3 regions of the Paenibacillus rhizoplanae genome follow, and region 3 is predicted to be linked to each of the others. Evidence: predicted binding sites of a transcription regulator. Region 3 holds the regulator's gene; each other region holds the start of a gene.
The links. Region 3 encodes Rex, which represses fermentation and respiration genes when NADH is low (regulators of the CRP and FNR family bind a similar motif). Its sites were predicted from a motif close to TTGTGAAATATTTCACAA; they were not measured.

Region 1: a site for Rex is predicted at 1,482-1,499, ahead of adhE (bifunctional acetaldehyde-CoA/alcohol dehydrogenase). Genes of this name have one in related genera too.
Region 2: a site for Rex is predicted at 2,248-2,265, ahead of ACFSX3_RS05825 (flavocytochrome c). Genes of this name have one in related genera too.

Annotation. Positions count from the first base shown of each region.
Region 1 is NZ_JBHUKY010000023.1:286,165-291,891, reverse strand. Features, by position in the region: gene adhE (bifunctional acetaldehyde-CoA/alcohol dehydrogenase) at 1-1,406, opposite strand, end outside; gene ACFSX3_RS14300 (ABC transporter substrate-binding protein) at 1,943-3,409, opposite strand; gene ACFSX3_RS14295 (carbohydrate ABC transporter permease) at 3,542-4,414, opposite strand; gene ACFSX3_RS14290 (carbohydrate ABC transporter permease) at 4,416-5,243, opposite strand; gene ACFSX3_RS14285 (response regulator) at 5,458-5,727, opposite strand, start outside.
Region 2 is NZ_JBHUKY010000014.1:74,376-80,102, reverse strand. Features, by position in the region: gene ACFSX3_RS05835 (FMN-binding protein) at 1-334, shown strand, start outside; gene dcuS (DcuS/MalK family sensor histidine kinase) at 542-2,155, shown strand; gene ACFSX3_RS05825 (flavocytochrome c) at 2,281-3,840, shown strand; gene ACFSX3_RS05820 (NAD(P)/FAD-dependent oxidoreductase) at 3,941-5,179, opposite strand; gene ACFSX3_RS05815 (hypothetical protein) at 5,368-5,601, shown strand; gene ACFSX3_RS05810 (spore coat protein) at 5,638-5,727, shown strand, end outside.
Region 3 is NZ_JBHUKY010000020.1:78,285-84,011, forward strand. Features, by position in the region: gene dinG (ATP-dependent DNA helicase DinG) at 1-2,741, shown strand, start outside; gene ACFSX3_RS10140 (redox-sensing transcriptional repressor Rex) at 2,880-3,530, shown strand; gene ACFSX3_RS10145 (amidohydrolase) at 3,520-4,821, shown strand; gene ACFSX3_RS10150 (cell wall elongation regulator TseB-like domain-containing protein) at 4,851-5,372, shown strand; gene ACFSX3_RS10155 (aminoglycoside adenylyltransferase domain-containing protein) at 5,534-5,727, shown strand, end outside.

The DNA of each region.
Region 1 (5,727 bases), on a different contig from region 3:
ATCTTGTCAGGTACTTTAAACCATTGCATATTCACGGTACGACGGTTCACCCTTTTCACGTTGATCAGATTGATTGCAGTCACGTTCTGCGATACCGAGTTGCGTCCATAAGATCCGCAGCCCAGTGTCAATGAAGGGATATTGGTGTTGTAAATATCGCCGATTGCGCCGTGTGTGGATGGCGAGTTGACGAGAATACGTCCGGTTTGCAGACGGTTGGAGAACTTCATGATGACTTCTTCATTATTGGAATGGATAGCCGAGCTGTGGCCCATGCCGCCAAATTCAACGATTTGAGCTGCGCGTTCGATACCTTGGTCAGCATTCTTCACTTTGTAGCAAGCCAGAACCGGGCTCAGCTTCTCAGCGGACAATGGATATTTAGTGCCTACACCTTCGAGCTCAGCTACCAAAATCTTCGTTCCGGCAGGAACCTGAATGCCGCACATTTCAGCGATCTTCACTGCGGATTGGCCAACGATAGCCGGGTTAACCGCACATTTCTCAACGTTCATTGCGCCGCTTGTCAGCTTGGCAGCTTCTTCTTTGTTCACAAAGTAACAGCCGTTTGCAATCATTTTCTTCTTCACTTGATCGAAGATAGCTTCTTCAATGATGACTGCCTGCTCGGAAGCACAGATCATACCATTATCGAAAGTCTTCGACAGGATAAGGTCTGTTACAGCCTGATCAATGTCAGCACTCTTCTCAATGAAGGCAGGCACGTTACCAGGACCTACGCCGAGTGCCGGTTTGCCGCAGCTGTAAGCTGCTTTGACCATTGCCGATCCGCCGGTTGCCAGAATCAGTGCAACGTCCGGATTGTTCATCAGTGCGTTTGTTTTGTCCATCGTAGGAAGTTCAATCCATTGGATGAAGTTCTCAGGTGCGCCGGCTGCTACGCCTGCATCATGCAGAATTTTGGCTGCTGCCGCACTGCACTCTTGCGCCGACGGGTGGAAACCGAATATAATAGGGTTACGTGTCTTTGCGGAAATCAAAGCTTTAAACATCGTGGTGGATGTTGGGTTGGTTACCGGTGTGATACCCATAATGATTCCGACGGGTTCAGCAATCTTCTGGAAGCTGTCATAAACGTTATCCTCAATAACGCCTACAGTCTTGTCGTACTTAATTCCGTGCCAGATATATTCAGTGGAGAAGATGTTCTTCGTGATTTTGTCTTCGTATACTCCGCGTCCTGTTTCTTCAACAGCCAGTTTGGCCAGGTACATATGCTTGTCGAGTCCGGCCAGCGCCATTGCATGAACGATTGTGTTTGTCTGCTCTTGATCCAGGCCCATGAACGCTTCGTGGGCTTTCTTTGCTTTATCCACCAAAACCTGAATATACTCTTCAGCGGTGGTTTGTTTCACTTGGGCGGCGACTTCGTTTTTAACTGCCATCTCCCTCGTCCTCCTGTCAATTTTTAGGTTGTTTCTTTCTATACATTTATCTTAGCACATCCTTTTCACCTTGTATAGTGAAATCTTTCACAAAGTATAAAGTTTTTTTTGAGTTGTTTTCAAAGCGCTTTCATTCGATCATATACCGGGATTTTTTCCATATTATATGCAATATTTAATTGATATTTGTCTAATCTGCGAACGCCAACCCACAAGCTGTAGCGTTGATGGCCCATCTTGCCTTGCGATGCCGGGTGGGCCTCGGAAATTCTGCTCACGAATGCCCAGCCGTAACTTCGGTTCATACGGTGCTCTTCTATAGACTCACTCAGACGGTGAATATAAATATAAATCTCAGCTAACAAGCGGAAACGCATTGCCATCCTTTTAAAGGACGGTTCCGTTTCAGCGAGAAAGATAAGGATAATTATAGCGCGAAGCATATAAATTCTTATCTTTTAAAAAAAGGGAGACAGCATCTCTGCTGTCTCCCCCTTATTCATCTTTTTCCCGACTCTAGGGAAAGCCATCTTAAGCTACTCTGCCTTAATCGTATCGAAGAATTTGTGCTGGACCGTTGCGGCCGCCGCATCAAGCTGGGCCTTCGAGTCTGTGCCTTCCTTGGCGAACAGCTCCTGGATCACGTTGGACATCGTTGCATAATAGTCCTGAGTGTTGTACTGGGCTTCAGGCTTGCCGTCCAGCAGCGCCATGATTTCGGGACTGTACTGATATACAATGTCGTACTTGTCATAGACGGCCTTGGTCTTCTTGCCGAAGTCGGAATCGGCAGCATAGTAATCCAGAAGCGGCGGGATGTAGTATTTCCCGTCCGTTTTACGCTGGCTGATAATGGCGTCGAGCGCTTCCAGGCCTTTATCCGAGAAATAGTCGAAGGTAATATAACGGAAGGCCATCTCCTGCTCATCCTTGCTGGCATTCGGGTTGATGACCAGATAGTCGCCGCCGAGAACACCGGTATGCTTGCCGCCCTTCTCAGCCGCAGGCATGGGATAGGTCAGCACATCCTCAGGCTTGAACCCGCCCTGGTTAAGCGCCTGTTCAATGACACCGTCAGATCCGGCCATCACCATCGCGGTGCGGCCCTGCTGGAAGGCGCCTACAGCATCGCCCCAGCCGAGCGCCCAATCCTGGGGAACGGCCCCAGCTTCCCATCTCAGCTTCTTATAGAAGTCCAGCGCTTTGATCCCGGCTTCGGAATTGAAGGTTGCCACCACCTTGCCGCCTTCAATCTTCTGGATCTCTCCGCCTGCTTCAAACAGGAAGTTGGTCCAATTCCAGCCTGCTTCGTTGCCCTTACCCATTGGCGCAATCCCGGAGATTCCCTTCTTGGGATCGGCCACTCCTTTGGCTGTGTTCAGCATGTCGTCCCAGGTCCAGTCCATTGGAGGTACAGCTACACTTTTGTCATCAAGCATCTTCTTGTTGATCATTGTTGTAGTGACATAACCCTTCTGGGTTACTCCATACACCTTGCCGTCAATGATGAACTGGTTCTGCAGCACAGGATTGATCTGATCCTTGAACTCATAATTGTTCCACAGATCGGTGATGTCGGCTACCCAGCCCTTCTCAATCAGGAATTTGGCTTCGGTGGCATACGTGTTGAAGAAGGTAGGCGCTTCGTTCGCAGCCATCTTCACCCCGATCTCGCTTACATTATACTGCCAGTCGTCCTTGACAATCTCCACGTTCGGATAGACTTCCTGGAACCGCTTGATTTTGTCATCCTCCTGCGCTCTCACCTCGGTCAGGTCAGGCGTAGGATAGTGGATTTTGATCGTTACCTTTTTCTGGGTAATATCATCGGCCGGTGCCTGTGACGGGGTTGCCGACTCTTCTGCCGCTTGGGTAGCCGCTGGTGCAGGTGTCGCTTCTCCCCCGTCAGCCGCCGGCTTGTTGCCGTTACTATTGCCCCCGCAAGCGGACAATAAGGTCCCCGTGACCAGGAGGCAGGCGAATACGCTGGAAACTTTACGCATGGTAACTCCCCTTTTCCATATCATAATGAGCTTACAAATTCATCTTAAAAGAGAAACCGTTTACAAACGAGGTGTATTTATATTCCCTTCATGTGCAGGTTTACGATCTCTACCGGAACTTATCCTTCCTGCCTAGCCTTTGACCGCCGACAGTGAAACTCCGCGCATAATGAACTTCTGGAAGACCAGGAACACCAGGATCGGCGGCAGAGAGACAATAAATAGAATCGCAAATTTGATGTTCGTGTTCAGTGCCTTTACATTGATAACGTACTTATAGATGGCGGTAGCGAGCGTATACTTGTCCTCACTGTGCATGACCAGCGACGGCCAGAACCAGTCGTTCCAGGCTGTGGAGAAGATGAAGATCGCCAGTGTTGCAAAAATCGGAACCGACAGCGGCACCGCGATGGTGAAAAAGCTTCTTGGCTCCGAGGCCCCGTCCATCCGCGCGGCTTCCAGAATCTCGGGATGAATTCCGTCGAAGAAGTTCTTAAGCAGCAGGAAGAAGAACGTGTTCGCGCCTGCCGGCAGCCAGAAGGCCGCATATTGATTGAGCAGACCCAACTCCTTCAGATTGACAAAGTTCGGAATCATATAGCTCGTGGCCGGAATGAACAGCGTCATCAGGAAGAAGAAATAGAAGGCCTTGCGGTAAGGCACATTCATCCGCGAGATACTGAAAGACGCGAGTCCCAATACAATTAAGGTAGCGACCATATTTCCTACAAAAATATACAGGGTGTTCCGCAGAAACATGGCCAGATCGATATAATTCAGCGCATCCTTCAGATTGCCGAAATGCCATTCCTGCGGAAAAAAATGCGGCGGGAAAGAATTCACCTCGACGTTGGACTTAAGGCCGTTGAACATTGTCATAAGTATGGGATACAACATGCTGAATATCATCAGGACAATGAACAGCACCATAATTCCGTAAACAACCCTGTTGCTGGTCTTTTTCAAGTCATGCTCCGAGAGAATCCCTCTGTCTGCGCTCTTCATCCTAGTTGTCCTCCTTGTTAAGCTTGAACTGAAGAATGCCCAAACCGCCCAGAACAACAAACATCAGCATCCCCAGCGCAGTCGCCGTACCATAATCCAGTCTGGTAAAAGCATACTTCACAATAAGCAGCGCATACGTCAGCGTAGCATTGTTCGGCCCCCCGTCCAGTAAGGCCATCTGTGACTGGTAGCCCTGTGAGGTGGCAATGACCTGAAGAATTAGCATAAGCAGGATTAGATTACGCAGCGAAGGCAGGGTGATGTGGCGGATACGCGCCCAGACTCCGGCTCCGTCAATCTCGGCGGCCTCATACCAGTCCCGGGGAATACTAAGCACCGCAGCAAGATAGATCAGCATCCCCGAGCCGAACTGCTGCCAGGTCTCCATGAAGACCAGCGAGATCATCGACCACCGCGTATCGGTCAGGAAGGCGATCTGCTCCGCTCCGGTGCTGCCGATTACGGCATTAATCGGTCCAACCGGATCATACAGCCAACGCCACAGCCCGTATAGGACTACAGCAGGCATGACATATGGCAAATATGCGGCAACGCGCACGAATCCGCCAAATTTCCGCAGCTCAGAGATCGCAATGGCAAAGGCAATCGGAACCCAGAAGCCGATCACCAGGCAGAGCAGCATATAGTACAGGGTGTTTTGGACAGCAATCAGCACATCGGGGTCGGTAAGCGCCCTGGCGTAATTGTCCAGGCCGACGAAGGTATTGCCTTTGACGAAATCAACGGTGTAGAAGCTGTACAGGAACCCTTTGAAGATAGGCACCCACATAAACATAATGAAGATAATCAATGCGGGGACAAGAAACATCACACCCCAGTAATTCTTTTTCCAGCGGTTCTGCTTGTACGGCTTGTTCTCCAGCTCCGCTAGAAGGTGATCATGTAACGCAGCAGACTGATTCATTCCGGCTCCCTCATTCCTGTCGTCTTTCAGCACTTTACGGGAAAGCGCCTCCTGTCTTCATTGTAGGAAATGAGGGAGAGACTTAACATGTCTATATCTATGGCAATCGTAAGCGTTCTTACTTCTTCAACTCGCTGGGGCTGAGCCCAAAGTATTTTTTGAAAATTTTGCTAAAATGCTCCGGCGACTCGTATCCGACCCGCTCCGCAATCTCATACCTGCGCAGATCGGTGTTCAGAATCATCTCCCGGCTGTCCTCCATCCGCAGCTTAATGACATATTCCCACAGGTTGTAACCTGTATTCTTCTTGAACAGATAGCTCAGGTAATTAGGGCTGACATGATTCTTCTTGGCTACTTCATGGATCGTCAGCCCCTTCTGGGCGTA
Region 2 (5,727 bases), on a different contig from region 3:
GTTCTCTGCCCTCGCGGCTGCAACAGTACTTACGGCGGGATGCTCTTCATCTTCCGGCAAGTATGTGGACGGGACGTATGATGGAACAGGCAAAGGGGTCAAGAGTGATATTAAAGTGGCGGTAGAAATCAAGGATGAGAAGATCGACGCCATTACCGTAGAGGAGCATAAGGAGACGCAGGCGATGATCGATGCGGCCGTGGAGAATACCATTCCTGAAATTATTGAAAAGCAAACCACAGAAGGCGTAGACGCCCTCTCCGGTGCTTCCGGCTCCAGCGGCGGGATTATTGAAGCGGTGACCCAGGCGCTGGAACAGGCCAAGAAGCAGTAAGCCATCATTCAATTGCTTATAAAAGAGTTGTGGTCATATCACCCGAGCAAGCCCAGCCCTCCTGTCTCCGGCAGAACGGTTGGGCTTGCTTCTTCATTGTTCCATCCCCCCGAAGCGATCCCCGGGAGTAGCTTTACAAATTCAAGTTCAACTAATATAGTTCGAATGGTATAGGAATATGGGACATGAAGGGAGGTCTTCGCACCAGTGGCCAGGAAAAAAAACTACAGTCTGCGCACAATGATCGCCGTTATGGTGTCTGCCGTTGTCCTGCTGGTATTGCTGATTTTATATTTTATTTTCCGGAATCAGATTATTCCACAGACCCGGCAGGCGCTGGAGGATAAGGCGATTACGATTGCCCGTACTATCGCCCTGATTCCGCTGGTCTCGGAGGGGCTTAGTGAGGGCAACAGCAAGGAGATTCAGGACTACACCTCAAGGATCGCCCGCCGCAATGATATTATGTTCGTGGTAGTGACAGATATGAAGGGTATCCGCTACTCCCATCCGGATGCCTCGCTGGTCGGACTGCCCTTTGCGGGAGGCGGCCAGGAGATATCGCTGCGCGGAGGGGAGAGCATCTCCGAAGGGGCAGGGCCGCTCGGCAGATCATTGCGCGGCTTCGTGCCGGTCTATAACAACCGGGGGCATCAGGTGGGTGTGGTCATTGCTGGTCTGTCCCTGGAGCGGGTCGAGCGGCTGGTTCTGCTGAATGAGTGGACGATTATTGCGATTCTGGTCTCGGGAGCCTTACTGGGAGCGGGGGGAGCATTCATTTTGGCGGCCCAGATCAAGCGGATGGTGTTCGGGATGGAGCCGGAGGACATCTCCAAGCTGCTCCAGGAACGCAGTGCGATGCTGGAATCCACGCGTGAGGGTATTATTGCCGTAGATCAGCAGGCGCGGATTACCATCCTTAATATGGAGGCGCAGCGGCTTCTGCGGGCAGCGGGGATTGGCGGGAGCGCGATGAACCGGCAGATTGCCGAGTTTTGGCCGGAGCTGGGTCTGGAGCGGGTATTGGCTGAGGGAGAGGGAATACAGGACCAGGAGCTGGAGCTGGGGGACAGCTCTCTATTGGTGAACAGTCTTCCTGTCCGTGTTAACGGTACTATTGTTGGCGCGATTGCCACCTTCCGGGATGAGACCGAGCTGGCTGTGCTGGCGGAGAAGCTGTCGGGAGTCTCGGTCTATGCAGAAGCGCTGCGCTCCGGTGCCCACGAGTTCATGAACAAGCTGCATGTCATTATGGGCATGACCCATATGGGCCTGTATGATGAGCTGCAGCAATATATTCTGGGAACGGTAAGCAATTACCAGAAGGAGATCGGGTCGATTACGAGACAGATCAAGGACCCGGTGATGGCGGGATTTCTGCTGGGGAAGCTGAGCCGGGCACGCGAAGCGGGGATGGAGCTGCTGCTGACCGGAGACAGCTATCTGCCGGAGCCGGCTGATCCGCAGGTGATTCATGAGCTGATTACGATCGCTGGAAATCTGCTGGATAATGCCCTGGAGTCGCTGGGGGAGCTCCGTGAGCAACCTGTGAAGCGGGTGGAGCTTGCTTTTCAATATGAAGAGGGGCGGCTGCTATGCGAGGTAAGCGACAACGGTCCGGGAATTCCGGCGGGCCTGGGGGAGAAGATCTTCGTTCAGGGCTACTCCTCCAAGGGTGAACAGCGGGGCATCGGCCTATATCTGGTGAAGAAAAGTGTAGACAAACTCAAGGGCCATCTTGAGCTTGCCGCCGGCTGCGGGCCGGGAGCGCATTTTATCGTGGATGTGCCATATGAGGTGAAGGAAGAGGAGGGCGTGTGAACATTTAAAGGCACACGCTGATTACTTTAGTTACAAAACTCTTTAATAACTTACGGAAGGTTCCACAAACCGCTTCTTTGACGCTATGATAATTGTGAAAATATGCACAAGGGGGCAAGACTTACATGAATAAGAGATCAACAGCGGCGCTTATCCTCGTTCTCTCCGTTATGCTTGTTATTGCAGGCTGCGGAAACAACAATGCGGGCAGCAGCAAGAATGAGAGCAAGGGAACAAACAGCGCGACCACTGAGCCTGCAGCAACGGCTGCACCTAAAGAGACAGCAGAAGCCGTGTCGGGAGCATCCGAAGCGAGCTATACTCCGTACGATCAATTAAAAGATAAATACGATATCGTCATTGTCGGTGCAGGCGGAGCAGGTATGTCTGCGGCGCTCGAAGCGAAGGCAAGCGGCATGAACCCGGTGATTCTGGAGAAGATGCCGATGGCTGGCGGGAATACAACGAAATCCTCCTCGGGGATGAATGCATCACAGACCAAGTTCCAGAAGGAGCAGGGCATCGAAGACAGCAACGAGCTGTTCTATAATGAGACGCTAAAAGGCGGCCATGACACGAACAACAAGGAATTACTTCATTTCTTCGTGGATAACTCCTCAAGTGCCATTGACTGGCTGGATTCGATTGGCATTCGCTTGAACAACATCACCATTACCGGCGGAATGAAGGAAAAGCGTACCCATCGTCCGGAGGACGGCTCGGCAGTGGGACAATATCTTGTAGCAGGACTCGTCCGCAATGTTCAGGAGCAGGGAATTCCGCTGTTCGTCAATGCGGATGTGAAGGAGCTTACGGTACAGGACGGTAAGGTGAACGGCGTGAAGGTGCTGTTCAACCAGGCCGACGACAAAACGATCAGCGCAGCAGCAGTTATCGTAACCACCGGCGGCTTCGGTGCCAACAAGGAGCTGATCTCCAAAGTCAGACCGGACCTGGAAGGTCTGGTCACCACTAACCAGATTGGCAGTACCGGCGACGGCATCGCCATGATCGAGAAAGTCGGCGGAACTACCGTAGACCTGGATCAGATTCAGGTTCACCCGACCGTGCAGCAGGAGAAATCCTACCTGATCGGTGAAGCGGTCCGGGGCGAAGGAGCTATTCTTGTATCTGCTGAAGGCAAGCGCTTCGGCAACGAGATGGATACCCGTGACAAGGTAACGGCTTCAATTAATAAGCTTTCTGAGAAATCCGCTTATCTTGTATTCAACGCCGGAGTCAAATCCCGTGTCAAGGCGGTAGATCAATACATCAAGATGGGTGTGGTCAAGACCGCAGATACCATCGAGGCACTGGCGGATCAGATGAAGGTTCCGGCCGCTGCACTTAAGACTACCGTGGATACTTGGAACGGTGCTGTGAAGAGTAAGTCGGATGCCGAGTTCGGCAGAACTACCGGTATGGATAATGATCTGTCCGGTGCTCCGTATTATGCCATTCAGATCGGCCCTGGTATTCACTACACGATGGGCGGAGTGGTGATCAACACCAACACAGAAGTCTTGAACAAAGACGGCAAGGCGATTACCGGACTGTTCGCGGCAGGAGAAGTGGTCGGCGGGCTACACGGCGAGAACCGCATCGGGGGTAACTCGGTAGCCGAGATTATTATCTTCGGACGTCAGGCAGGAATCAAGTCGGCTGAATTTGTAAAAGCGCAATAAGCTATTATTCTTCTATATCGTTATTTGCATAAGTATTCAACGGAAAAGGGATGCTCCGCAGCCATCAGGCTATGCGGGCATCCCTTTCTGTGTTGCAGCGTTATGGCTGTATCGCCAGGGAGGGCGCAGGCTTCGCCGAACGGGTCAGCGAGAACAGCTCCAGCTCCGGGCGGCTCTTGCCGGCCAGCGTATCTGCAAGCAGCTCGGCGGCAATCATGCTGTAGACCGTACCGTTTCCACCATAGCCTTCAATGAAGTAGCAGTGCGGGAACTCCGGGTGCGGCCCCATATAAGGCAGCCCGTCACGGGTGGAGCCGAAGACCGCTCCCCAGGAATATTCGGCCTTGATTCCTTGAAGTTCCGGGAACAGGGCCGTAACCTCCTCGACCAGACGCTCACACTGGGAGAGGACCCTTACCTCACGCCGATCCACGCTGGTAAGCTGCTCATCCTTGCCGCCGGCGATAATCCGTCCGTCCGGGGTGGTCCGGAAGTACAGATAAGGCCGGGCCGTTTCCCAGAGCAGGCTCTGCTCGTGCCATTTCGGAAGAGCGGGCAGAGGTTCAGTCATAATAGCATAGGTGTTGATCAGCTCTGCTCCCCTGTCCTTCTTCATCTCCTGGGTCTCGTACCCCATAGCAAAGACAACCTTCTTCGCAACAATCCGCCCCTGTCCGGTATGACAGATTACACCGTCTGCGTTGTACTCATAATGAAGGGCTTCGGTATGCTCATAGATCCGTACCCCGCCGGAGTGCGCCTTATGAATCAGACTGTGTACCGTCCGCAGCGGATTGGTCTCCGCATCTCCTTTGGAATATAGCGCACCTGGTTTGGAGAAGGCATAATGGGCGCGGACCGTCTCCTCCTCCCAGAATTCCGAATGGAAGCCGTGCTTCACCAGATTCTCATTCTCCAGCTTCAGCATACCAACATCTTCCGGCGTACTGGCATACAGCAGACTGCTGCGCTCAATAATCTGCGGATCGATGTCCAGCTTTCCGGGCAGCTCCAGAATCGCACGCATGGCCTGCTGGCAGAGTCTGTAGAACAGCACACCGTTCTCTTCCCCGAAGGTATTCATACAGGCAGTCAGTGATTTGTCATTGGCGATTTGCAGCAGTCCCGTATTGGCGTGGGAGCTTCCGGCGCCGATCGTTCTTTTATCGATAAGAACCGTATCTGCTCCGGTGAGGGACATGCGGTAAGACATCATCGCTCCGCCCATCCCGCCGCCTACAATCAGGCAGTCACAGGTAATGTCTTCCGCAAGTACCGGATATACCGGAGGCTCGGGCAGTGTGTGTTCCCAGGGCAGTTGCCCGCTGACGAGTTTCATAAATCTGTTCGCTCCTCTATGTCATTCAGAGTAGTATTATTTGCACTATTGAAGAGTCTCATGCGTCAAGTCCCTAAAGATTATTCATCAAGTGTGAGCTTGCTTAATGTACCTTCCGGCACATAAACAGCCTTCCCCGGAAGCATACTAAGGAACGCTTGAACAACCAGAAGGAGGGACTACCGAACATGCAATCTAACCAAATGCAGGCACTTAGCGGAAAAGAGTTGGAATACATCACCGATTCCATTTCCAATGAGGATTTGCTGATTAAGCAGCTCGCGGCTACAGCCGGAACCACTCAGAACTCTGCCGTGCAGGGGATCTGCATCCAGCAGATTCAGAGTCATACCCACCACATGGATATGCTGGTCCAGCTGCTCCATCAGCATCAGCAATACGCACCATCGCAGCCGCAATAACAGGCAGAACCCACAAACTTTGAAGGAGGTTTTACCGTGCACGCACAGAATGGAACGCCGTTTATGGCGGATGAAGATTTACTCTATACGATTTTGGCCGATTTGAAGCGGACAGTCCGCGAGTAC
Region 3 (5,727 bases):
TCAAGCCCGGAGCGCCAATCCCTCCTTTTATTACGGGCCTGACCGGAATTACAGACAGTGATGTACAGGATGCGCCGGAGCTCGATGAGATGATGATGGAGCTGGTGCCGCTGCTGGATGATGTGGTCCTCGTCGGACACAATGTTGCGTTTGATTTTCATTTTTTGCAGAATGCGCTGGACCGCTGCGGCTATCTGCCGTTTCAGGGGCGTATTCTGGATACGATCGATTTTCTCAAAATATGCTTTCCCTCGCTGAGCACCTATCAGTTAGGCGCGGTAAGCAGCCACTTCGGCATTACGCATGACCGTCCCCATCAGGCGGACAGCGATGCGCTTGCCACGGCTATTGTGCTGCTCAAATGTCTGGAAGAGCTGCACAGTCTGCCGCTGCTGACCATTCAGCGCCTGAATGAGCTGTTCGCGGACGAAGACAGTGATATGGCCTGGTATTTCGACGGTCTGCTGCGGGAGCGGGAGATGGAGACCTTCCAGCCGGAAGGTGAGCTGAGCTTCTACCGTCAGCTTGCGCTGGCGGTGGGGGATTGGGCAGAGCTGGCTACGCCCCGGGAGGAAGGAAGCGTCAATCCGCTGGAGAATATTACCTTCCAGGAATATATGGATGAGGTAACCAAGCGGCTGAAGGCTGCGCTTCCCCAGTATGAGAGCCGTGAAGCCCAGGAGCTGATGATCCATGAGGTCATTACAGCGCTTGAGCAGGATAAGCATCTGCTGATTGAAGCGGGAACAGGCACCGGCAAATCGCTGGGTTATCTGCTTCCGGCGATCTACCACAGTGTGAAGAGTGATCAGAAGGTGATGGTCAGCACCCATACCATTAACCTTCAGGACCAGCTGCGGGAGCGGGATATTCCGCTCTTAACCAGCGTTGTGCCGTTCCCGTTCAAGGCCTCCATCTTTAAGGGAAGAGGGCACTATTTGTGTCTGCGCAAGTTCGAACATAGAATGAACAAAAAGGACTTTACGAGTCCAAGGGAAGAAGCACTTACCGCTGCGCAAATGCTTGTCTGGCTAACCCAGACGACAACCGGGGATGATGAGGAGCTTAACTTAAGCGGACGGGGCGGCGATTTCTGGGAGACTGTAGCCAGTGATACCGACTCCTGCCTGGGACGCGCCTGTCCCTGGTTCCGCAAATGCTATTACCACCGGGCCAAGCATGAAGCGGGGATCTCCGATGTGGTGGTCACCAATCACTCCAAGCTGTTCGCAGATGTCAAAGCCGGGCATCAGCTTCTTCCGGCCTACGAGCATCTTGTCATTGACGAAGCTCATCATCTGGAGGATATTGCCGGCAAGCATCTTGGCATGCAGATGAAATATTTCACATTCGCCCATACCCTAACCCGTCTCTACAAAGATAGCCGGAGCGGGCAGCTGCCTGCCCTCCGCCAGAGCCTGCAGTCTTCCGGCAGTGAGCAGGCTTCCGAATGGAGCGGCGTAATTGACCAGATCTATCCCGATCTGCTGACAGTGAAGGAATCCTGGGATGCGCTCAGCGACAGGCTCTTTAGCCTGCTGCCCGAGCGCAGTGACGCCGGGGCCGGTGAAGCAGGCCAGCTCGTAGCACGCCTGCAGCCGGGCAAGAAGCCGAAGGATTGGGAGGAGCTGGCTGCCCTTGAGAATACACTGAACCTCAGTCTGAGCGATATCATCCGCAAGGGTGACAAGATGCTCAGTGAGATGCGTGACACGGACAGCCAGTCCTCCTCGGACAGTCTTGTGACGGATATAGGCGGCTTGTTCAAGGACCTGGCATCCATTAGAGAGCAGATTCGCTTCTTCATGAGCCTGAATGATGAGAATATTGTGTATTGGCTGGAGGGAAGCGGCAATTATAAGGGCAAGTCGCTGCAAATGTATGCCGTTCCCGTAGATGTCAGCACCCAGCTCAGGGAGCTGTTCTTCGACAAGAAGAAGAGCATTATCCTGACCTCGGCCACCTTATCGGTGGATAAATCCTTCCAGTTCATGATGGATAACCTGGGCCTTGGTGAGGCTGCGGAGCAAGGGCGTCTGATGACTGCGTTGCTTCCGTCGCCGTTCAAGTACCGTGAGCAGGCACTGCTGGTCATTCCCCGCGACTTCCCGAGCGTTAAGGGAAGTATAGGGGATGCCCGTTTCGTGGACACGTTAGTCCACTCCCTTGCTGAGACGGCTGTAGCTACACGGGGTCGGATGCTGGTGCTGTTCACCTCCTACAAAATGCTGCGCCAGGTCTATGACCCGCTGAAGGAGGCACTTGTCTCGCAGGATATCGCGGTGCTGGGACAAGGCGTGGAGGGCGGCAGCCGGAGCAAGCTGATCCGCCGCTTCCAGGACACCCCGGCCTCCGTCCTGCTCGGTACCAGCAGTTTCTGGGAAGGGGTCGATATTCCTGGAGAAGCATTGACCTGCCTGGCGATTGTCAGACTGCCGTTCCAGCCGCCGAATCACCCGCTGGCTGAGGCGAAGTCGGAGCTGCTTCAGGCACAGAAGAAGAACCCGTTCATGAAGCTGTCCGTGCCGCAGGCCGTTATCCGCTTCAAGCAGGGCTTCGGGCGGCTGGTCCGTACGGCGAAGGACCGGGGGATCGTGATTGTCTATGACACCAGAGTGATTGAATCATATTACGGGAAGTACTTCCTGTACTCGCTCCCCGGTCCCAAGATGGAGCATATGCTCACCGAGCAGATGGTTCCGAGAATCGCCGAATGGCTGGAAGACGGCGGGGTTTCCTAATTCATCCGCTATTGCTATTATTAATAAGTCATGATTAACCTGATGATCCGTTCCCGCCTCCTCTGCTACTCCGGCAGGCGGCGGGGTACGGTTGCTATAATTGTACGGGTCTAACAAAACTTTTAAGGAGGAGAATACATGAAATCGGATAAAATATCGGAGGCCGTCGTGCGCAGACTTCCAGTGTACCTGCGATTCCTGAACGATCTCCAAAAACGTGAAATCTCCACAGTCTCTTCTCAGGAGCTGGGCCAAAAGCTAGATCTGAACCCCGCCCAGATCCGCAAGGATCTGGCTTATTTCGGTGATTTCGGCAGAAAAGGCATCGGCTACGATGTGTCCTATCTGATTGAGAAGATTCGTCACATCCTGAAGCTTGACCAGCAAATTAATGTTGCACTGGTTGGAGCCGGTAATCTCGGTCATGCCTTGTCTAACTACAACGCTTACTTGAAGGATACGATGAAGATCACTGCCATCTTCGATGCCTATCCGCCGAAGGTGGGCCAGCAGATCAACTCGCTGGTTGTGCAGCCGATGGAGGAGCTAAGCAGTACAATCCGCTCACAGGGAATCCGGATCGGGATCATTACTGTGCCCGACAGCGAAGCCCAGAATGTAGCCGATATTCTTGTGGATTCCGGCATTGAGGCGATTCTGAACTTCGCACCGGTTATTCTCAAGACGCCTGCCAATATCCGGATTCACGCCGCTGATTTCACCACAGATCTGCAGAGCCTGGCCTATTATTTGCATGATGGAAAGGATGCGGCTGAAGATGAGCAGTAAGATCACGATAATCAAGAACGGGCACTTTCTGGTTCCGGGCAGCGATAAGCCAGTGCTGAGCGGGTATATGACCCTGGAGAATGATCTGATTACTTACATAGGTGAAGCTGAGCCGGCAGTGGAGGATGGCGCTCAGGTCGTAGACGGCAGCCGTCTGCTGTTCATGCCTGGTCTGGTCAATACCCATGGACATACTGCCATGTCACTGCTGCGCGGATACGGCGACGATATGGTGCTTCAGACTTGGCTGCAGGAGAAGATGTGGCCGATGGAAGAGAAATTCACTGGTGATGATGTATATTGGGGAACTTCTTTGTCCGTGCTGGAAATGCTGAAGGGCGGCACAACAACCTTCCTCGATATGTATGATCATATGGACCGGGTAGCGGAAGTGACCGAGCAGTCCGGTATTCGTGCTGTGCTGATGCGCGGCGTAATTGGGCTGTGCCCGGAAGAGGTACAGCAATCCAAGCTCGCTGAGGCGATTGCTTTTGCCCGTAACTGGCATGGCAAGGCTGACGGCAGAATTACGACCATGCTCTCGCCGCACGCCCCGTACACCTGTCCTCCAGAGTTTTTCATGAAGTTTGTGCAGGCTGCCCATGATCTGGATCTGCCGATGCATACCCATATGTCCGAGACGCGCCATGAAGTGGAGCAGAACGTGGCCGACTACGGCCTTCGTCCGGTCGCACATCTGGAGAAGCTGGGGATGTTTACCCGTCCTTCGCTTATTGCCCACGGGGTTCATCTGAACGATGAGGAGATCGGGATTCTGGCCCGCCATAACGTTGGCGTGTCGCATAACCCTGGCAGTAACCTGAAGCTGGCCAGCGGTGTTGCCCGTGTTCCGGAGCTGCTGAGAGCCGGGGTTAAGGTCTCCCTGGGTACGGACAGCGCGGCAAGCAACAACAATCTGGATATGTTCGAAGAGATGAGGCTGGCTGCGCTGATCCACAAGGGCGTAAGCGGTGATCCAACAGCGGTACCGGCTCCTGAGGCGCTTCTGATGGCTACGGAGTACGGAGCGCAGTCTATTTTCCTAAGCGGTGTAGGCCGCCTTGCAGCAGGGATGAAGGCCGACTTCATCGCGCTTGATATTGACCAGCCGCATATGCTGCCGCATACCGATCTGCTCTCCCATGCTGTATATTCGGCCAGCGCCAAGGATGTGGAGCATGTATGGGTGAACGGCCAGCAGGTTGTGAAGCATGGACAATGCCTGACACTTGATGAAGAAGCCATCCGCCGCAAAGCACAGGAGACGTTCGAGAGCCTGCTTAAACGGTAACTCAGGAGAACGGGAAAGGAAGCAGCGTGGTGAAGAAGAAGAGGAGAAAATGGATCTGGCTGGGGATTACCGTGGTGCTGCTCCTTCTGTTCGGACTAAGCCAGTTCTATGCCTACATTATGAAGGATCAGTGGAACGAGCGGAGTGAGGCCAAGGAGCTGGCCCAGGCGCGTGCCGGGCTAACAGAGGTTACCAAGGCCCAGAAATCCGTCTGGAATGAGAATGAGATCTACTGGGTGCTAACCGGCAAAAATGAAGCGGGTACCGAGCTGATGGTGTGGGTCCGTTATACCTTGGAGGGCAAGCCTGCCGGAGGCGACAACGGCCTGTATGCCGAAGAGCTGAGCAAAGGAACCTCAGAAGAGAAGATGCGCGGGATCATAACCGCCCAGCTGCCGGACATTACGATCGAACGGCTGCTGCCCGGTGTATATAACGGGGAATATGCCTGGCAGCTATTTTACAAAAAAGACGGGCGCTTCTATTATAACTTCTACCGTTTCAAGGATGGCAGCGCCATCGGTGAGGGGTACAGTCTGCCGAACCGTTAAGCTAAGCGCTCAGCGGCAGAATAAAAACGGGGGGACAGATTATCTGTTCCTCCGTTTTTTTATCCATCATGTTGAAAAGTTTGAGGTACATCAATTGATATACGGAGTGTATACCTCGTCTGCTAGCGCTAACCTACATATATGTTCAATCAAGGAGGATGATGAAATTGGAGATATTAGCATATTTGGATCAGGCGGTGGATTTGTTCAAGGAGGAGCTGGGGGATAATCTGTCGGGGGTTTACCTGCATGGCTCGCTGGCCATGGGCTGTTTTCAAGCGGATTCAAGCGATATTGATCTGCTGATCGTTATACAGGACAAGCTGTCCGCAGAAGCCAGTCTGAGACTTGCCGG